One region of the Streptomyces sp. NPDC054866 genome, then DNA from elsewhere that is predicted to be linked to it. Evidence: riboswitches for the same ligand, from Rfam matches in the RefSeq annotation. Region 1 holds a riboswitch; the other holds the start of a gene.

What was found. Region 1 has a riboswitch for glycine ahead of gcvT (glycine cleavage system aminomethyltransferase GcvT). Riboswitches for the same ligand answer to the same signal wherever they lie in the genome.
Region 2: another riboswitch for glycine. It lies ahead of gcvP (aminomethyl-transferring glycine dehydrogenase); the one in region 1 lies ahead of gcvT (glycine cleavage system aminomethyltransferase GcvT).

Annotation. Positions count from the first base shown of each region.
Region 1 covers NZ_JBSGZA010000009.1:39,855-43,252, forward strand. The annotation lists gene glyA (serine hydroxymethyltransferase) at 1-6, opposite strand, end outside; gene gcvH (glycine cleavage system protein GcvH) at 37-414, opposite strand; gene gcvT (glycine cleavage system aminomethyltransferase GcvT) at 504-1,628, opposite strand; glycine riboswitch at 1,664-1,775, opposite strand; glycine riboswitch at 1,776-1,881, opposite strand; gene ACWGI2_RS34955 (AAA family ATPase) at 2,034-2,720, shown strand; gene ACWGI2_RS34960 (enhanced serine sensitivity protein SseB) at 2,807-3,398, shown strand, end outside.
Region 2 covers NZ_JBSGZA010000004.1:9,392-12,789, forward strand. The annotation lists gene ACWGI2_RS20750 (DNA polymerase IV) at 1-928, shown strand, start outside; gene ACWGI2_RS20755 (PRC-barrel domain-containing protein) at 1,049-1,426, opposite strand; glycine riboswitch at 1,570-1,667, shown strand; gene gcvP (aminomethyl-transferring glycine dehydrogenase) at 1,865-3,398, shown strand, end outside.

The sequences.
Region 1 (3,398 bases):
CGACATCAGGTGGTCCCTAGGGGTCTTCGGGGGGCTTCAGCTGCCGGAGAACTCGGTGTACTCGTCCGCGGAGAGCAGGTCCTTCGGCTCCTCCGTGATCCGTACCTTGAAGAGCCAACCACCCTCGAACGGGGCGGAGTTGACCTTCGACGGGTCGTCCACGACGTCCTGGTTCGACTCGACGACCTCACCGGTCACCGGGGAGTACAGGTCGCTGACCGACTTCGTCGACTCGAGCTCGCCGCAGGTCTCACCCGCGGTCACCGCGGCGCCGGCCTCGGGAAGGTCGGCGTAGACGACGTCACCGAGCGCGTTGGCCGCGTGCTCCGTGATCCCGACCGTCGCCACACCGTCCTCGGCGGCCGAGAGCCACTCGTGCTCCTTGCTGTAACGCAGCTGCTGGGGGTTGCTCATGACCTGAATTCTCCTGTACGCGGGTGGGTGCTGCGGAACGGGGAAGATGTGCGTGGGGTCACTTCCGGGTTACCACGGAAGCGGCAGTGTCACTTCTGGCGCTTGTAGAACGGCAGAGCCACGACCTCGTACGGCTCGTGCGTGCCGCGGATGTCCACGCCCACGCCCTCGGTGCCGGGGGCCGCGTGCGCCGCGTCGACGTACGCGATGGCGATCGGCTTGCCGAGCGTCGGGGACGGGGCGCCGGAGGTGACCTCGCCGATGATCTTGCCTTCGGCGACCACGGAGAAGCCCGCGCGCGGGATGCGGCGGCCCGCCGCGATCAGGCCGACCAGCTTGCGCGGGGGAGCGGTCTCGGCGCGCTCGGCGGCGGCCGCGAGCGCCGCGCGCCCCACGAAGGTGTCGGACTGCGAGGTCTTCTCGAACTTCACGACCCGGCCGAGGCCCGCGTCGAAGGGCGTCAGCTCCGCGGTCAGCTCGTGCCCGTACAGCGGCATGCCCGCCTCCAGGCGGAGCGTGTCGCGGCAGGAGAGGCCCGCGGGCACCATGCCGACCGGCTTACCGGCCTCCATCAGCGCGTTCCACAGCTTCTCGGCGTCGCCGGGCGCGACGAAGAGCTCGAAGCCGTCCTCGCCGGTGTAGCCCGTGCGGGCGATCAGCGCGGGCACACCCGCGACCGTGCCGGGCAGGCCCGCGTAGTACTTCAGACAGTCCAGGTCCGCGTCCGTGAGTGACTTCAGGATGCCGGGGGACTCGGGGCCCTGGACGGCGAGCAGGGCGTACGCGTCGCGGTCGTCGCGGACCTCGGCGTCGAAGCCGTCGGCCCGCGCGGTGAGCGCGTCGAGCACGACCTGCGCGTTCGACGCGTTGGCGACGACCATGTACTCGGTCTCGCCGAGGCGGTAGACGATCAGGTCGTCCAGGATGCCGCCGTCCTCGGCGCAGATCATCGTGTAGCGGGCGCGGCCGACACCTACGGAGCCGATGTTGCCGACCAGCGCGAAGTTCAGCAGGTCCACGGCCTCGGGGCCTGTGACGGTGATCTCGCCCATGTGGGAGAGGTCGAAGAGACCGGCCTTGGTGCGGACGGCGACGTGCTCGTCGCGCTCGCTGCCGTAGCGGAGCGGCATGTCCCAGCCCGCGAAGTCGGTCATGGTCGCGCCGAGGGCGCGATGCACGGCATCGAGTGCGGTCAGACGGGAAGCGGTACTCATTCGTGGAACTCCCAGGGCATGACGGGCGAGGTCGATCCTCCCCATCTGTCATCGGAACCTGAGAGGTTCACCACGACCCGTCCGTATATGGGGTCATGACTTGCACCTTGGGTGGAGCCGCGCAGGCGGCCCGCTTTTCAGATGTGCCTCGCCCGCGCGGTACGGGGCCTGAGAGATTCAAGGGAGGGACTTGCTCCTTCGGCGCCCCAGCGCGTCGTACGACGGCGTCCGGGAACTCTCCCGCGCGGATTCAAACGGCCTGTATGGAGTTTGCGCGCACATCATTGCACGCGCCTCCGTCACAGGGCAGTGCCAGTGCGGTGCCAGTCCCGTAATGCGCTTGTGCCGCATTACCTTCTCTTTACACTTGCCGGGGAAGCTGCGGTAAGCAGGTACGTGACCGCTATGGGGAGGCCGATCACGGTGCGCAGGACGAGTGTCTACGCGACCAACACAGGGGTGGCCCTGCCCAAACAGGCCGCCGCCCCCACCAGGGAGAGCTGTGGCCTTCTGCCGGCGGCCGTCGTCCGCGACCTGCGGCAGCGGACCGGTCACAGCCCGCACCGCCTCACGTTCGGCGAGGGCGACCTGATCGTCGTCTCCGGGCTGCCGGGCAGCGGCAAGTCCACGCTGATGCGCAGAGCCGTCGCGGGCCCGCGCATCGACTCGCAGGACACCCGCGACCGCTGGGCCCGGCGCATGCCGAGCCTGCTGCCGTACGCGGTGTACCGCCCCTTGGTCCGCCTCGCGCACTACGCGGGCCTGCGCAGAGCCCTGCGCTCCGGCGAGGGCGTCGTGGTGCACGACTGCGGAACCCAGGCCTGGGTGCGCCGCTGGCTGGCCCGCGAGGCCGCGCGGCGCGGCACGACGCTGCACCTGCTGCTGCTCGACGTACCGCCGGACACCGCCATAGAGGGCCAGCTCTCGCGCGGTCGCGGCGTGTCGCGGTACGCCTTCGCCCGGCATCGCAGGACGGTCGGCCGGCTCGTCGGGGCCGCCGAGCGGGGCGACCTGCCGCGCGGCTGCGGCTCGGCCGTGCTCCTCGACAGGACGGCGGCCGGGGTGCTGCGGGGGATCGGCTTCGGGGACTGAGACGCCCGCCGTGGGCCGCCTGCCATGGGCCGCCACGTTAGGGTCGTGCCGCAGGCAGAGCGGGACCGAGCAGGGGTTAGAAGAAGATGGACATTCCGGCGCAGGCACACGCCCATCCCTACGGAGGATGGCCGGGCAACGAACTCGAAGAGGTGCTCGCGGCATCCCTCGCCACGCCCGGCGCACCCCACACATCCGCGGGGGCCCGCATCGTCGAGGTGCTCGGCCGTAGCCACGTCTGGGTCCCGCTGCCGAACGGCGGGGCACCGGACAGCGGCACCCTGGACCTGCCCACGCTGGAGATCGACGGCCAGGCATACGTCCCCGTCTTCAGCTCGCAGCAGCAGTTCCAGCACGTCACCGGCGGCCGGATGGGCTGCACCGTGGCGCCCGCCGTGGAGTTCGCGCGCGGCCTCCCCCCGCAGCTGGGCATCGCGGTCAACCCGGACGGCACGGTCGGTGTGCCGCTACCGCCGCCCGCCGTCGCCGAGCTCTGCCGGTCGGGACGCACCCCGCTGGACGGCCCCGCGAGCGGCGGCCGCGTACGCCTCTTCGAACCCGACTGGCAGGAGGACCCGGTGGACTTCCTGTCCGCCGCCGCCCGCGAGTTCGAGGCCATCGGCGTCGTCCTGAGCGCCCGCCGCTGCCTGGCGAGCGTCGAGGGCGAGTCGCCGTCCC
Region 2 (3,398 bases), on a different contig from region 1:
CCTGCGGCTCATAGTGCCGGGGACCGAGCGGGACCTGCTCGGTCCGATGCCGGTCCGGACGCTGCCCGGTGTCGGTCCTGCCACCGGGGACCATCTGCGGCGGGGCGGGATCACGACCGTGGGGGAGATCGCGGAGGCGGGCGAGGACGAGCTCGTACGGCTGCTCGGGAAGTCGCACGGCAGCGCGCTGTACGCGATGGCGCTCGCGCGGGACGAGCGGCCCGTGGTGGCGGAGCGGGAATCCAAGTCGGTCAGCGTCGAGGACACGTACGACGTGGACATCCATGACCGGGTGAGGGTCAGGGGCGAGGTCGCGCGGCTCGCCGACCGGTGTGTGGAGCGGCTGCGGGCGGCGGGGCACTCAGGGCGGACCATCGTCCTGAAGGTGCGGCGGTTCGACTTCTCGACGCTGACGCGCTCGGAGACGCTGCGTGGGCCCACGGACGACCCCGGGGTGGTGCGGGAGGCCGCGGCGCGGCTCCTCGAGGCCGTGGACACCACCGGAGGCGTGCGGCTCCTCGGGGTGGGGGTCACGGGACTCGCCGACTACACGCAGGAGGACCTCTTCGCGCAGGCCCAGGCCCAGGCGCAGGCGCAGGCGCAGGCACTGGCCGAGGGCCTTGAGCACGGGGAGGGCGAGGTTGCCGTGGGGGAGGAAACGGCCGTGGAGGAGCGGCCGCCCGTGGAGGAGGTGCCGCTCGCCGAGCGGCGGTGGGCCGCGGGGCACGATGTGCGTCACGCGCGGTTCGGGCACGGGTGGGTGCAGGGGAGCGGGCTCGGGCGTGTGACGGTGCGGTTCGAGACGCCGGGGTCCCTGCCGGGGCGGGTGCGGACCTTCCGGGTGGACGATGCCGAGCTTGTTCCCGCGGAGCCGTTGCCGCTGGTGGGACCACCGGAGGTGGGAGCTGAGCAGTGCCCCTTGGGTTAGCGGTGCCCGGCGATGGGCGTTGTGCCCACCCGTTCCGCCGGTGCGGAACGCCTGCCCACGGTGCGGAACGCCTGCCCACAACGAGGGCGGACGAGGGTGGTCGGCTTGCGGTCTGCGGGCTCAGGGCTCCTCGCCCGCTATGCGGCCGAAGTCCTTGTCCGGTGGCGTAGGTGACTCGGGAGGTGTGATGTCCAGGCCGTAGTGGTGGTAGAGCTGCAGTTCCTGTTCGGGGGAGAGGTGGCGCCCGACGCCGAAGTCGGGGGCGTCCTTGATCAGGGAGCGCTCGAAGGGGATGCGCAGGGTGCCGTCGCTCCTGAGCTCGCTGGGCTCCAGGGGCACGAACGTGTCCCGGCTGAACAGGCCCGTGCGTATGGCCGCCCACTCCGGGGCGCCGGTAGCGTCGTCGAGATAGACCTCGTCGATCGTGCCGATCTTGGCCCCGTTCCGGTCGAACGCCTTCCGGCCGATCAGGTTGCGCGGATCGATGTCGGTCTGCACGGGCCCTCCAACTGGTCGAGACGTGTCGAAGTGGGGCGTAACTCATCCTTGTTCATTCGTATTCACTACGAAAGAGCACTTCGGGGCAGGCGGCCACTCGAGGGATCCTCCATCGCCTCGCTGGTAGGCTGGCGATTGGCTGCTGACCCCGTGCGGGAGAGCTCTCCGGTTAAGGCACCGGAGGCGCCGAAGGAGCAACTCCTCCCCGGAATCTCTCAGGCCCCTGTACCGCACGGACGAGGTCACTCTGGAAAGTAGGGCGGGCGTCGGGCGGGCACGTTCGGAACCCTTCCTCACCGACGGTGAAAGCCGGTGCGGCGCCTCTCGCGGGGCACGGGCCGGTGAAGCTCTCAGGTTGAGATGACAGAGGGGGAGGCCGTCCGGGTACCCGTGCCGTGGTGCCCCTCGCAGGTCGCGTCAGACCAGGAGGCCTCCGCAATGACCGCCACTCCTCGCACCCCGCTCTCCCAGCTCGAACAGGGCATCCCCTTCGAGCAGCGGCACATCGGTCCCGATGTGGAAGCACGGGCCAAGATGCTCGCGCAGGTCGGATACGGCTCGCTCGACGAGCTGACCGCCGCCGCCGTGCCGGATGTGATCAAGAACGCCGAGGCGCTGAACCTCCCCGGGGCGCGCACCGAGGCCGAGGTCCTGGCCGAACTGCGCTCCCTCGCGGACCGTAACCAGGTTCTTGATTCCATGATCGGGCTCGGTTACTACGGGACCTTCACTCCGCCCGTGATTCTGCGGAACGTCATGGAGAACCCCGCGTGGTACACCGCTTACACGCCGTACCAGCCCGAGATCTCCCAGGGACGGCTCGAGGCGCTGCTCAACTTCCAGACCGTCGTCGCCGAGCTGACGGGGCTGCCCACATCCGGTGCCTCGCTCCTTGACGAGGGGACCGCCGCCGCCGAGGCCATGGCGCTCTCGCGGCGCATGGGCAAGGTCAAGGACGGTGTCTTCCTCGTCGACGCCGACGCGCTGCCGCAGACCATCGCCGTCATCCAGACCCGCGCCGAGCCGACCGGTGTCGAGGTCGTCGTCGCCGATCTGAGCGAGGGCATCCCGGCCGAGGTCGCCGAGCGCGGTGTCGTCGGCGTACTGATCCAGTACCCCGGCGCCTCCGGTGCCGTACGCGACATCAAGCCCCTCATCGAGCAGGCGCACGAGCTCGGTGCGATAGTCTCCGTCGCCGCCGACCTGCTGGCCCTCACGCTGCTCACCTCGCCCGGTGAGCTCGGCGCCGACATCGCCGTCGGGACCACGCAGCGCTTCGGCGTCCCGATGGGCTTCGGCGGCCCGCACGCCGGTTACATGGCGGTGCGCGAGAAGTTCGCGCGCAGCCTGCCCGGCCGGCTCGTCGGAGTCTCCGTGGACGCGGACGGCAACAAGGCCTACCGGCTCGCGCTGCAGACCCGTGAGCAGCACATCCGCCGCGAGAAGGCCACCAGTAACATCTGTACCGCTCAGGTGCTGCTCGCCGTGATGGCCGGAATGTACGCGGTCTACCACGGGCCCGAGGGGCTCAAGTCCATCGCGCGGCGTACTCACCGCTACGCGACCGTGCTGGCCGCGGGACTCACCGCCGGCGGGGTCGAGGTCGTGCACGGCGCGTACTTCGACACCCTCACCGTGCGGGTGCAGGGCAAGGCCGAGCAGCTCGTCGCCGCGGCCCGCGAGGGTGGCGTCAACATCCACCAGATCGACGCCGACCACGTCTCCCTGGCCTGCGACGAGACCACCACGCGCAAGCAACTGACCGCGATCTGGACCGCGTTCGGGGTCGAGGCCGACATTGAGGCGCTCGACGCGGAGACCGAGGACTCGCTTCCCGGCGGCCTGCTGCGCTCCGACGAGTACCTCACGCACCCCGTCTTCCACCAGTACCGCTCCGAGACGGCGATGCTGCGCTACCTGCGCAAGCTGGCCGACCGTGACTACGCGCTCGACCGCGGCATGATCCCGCTGG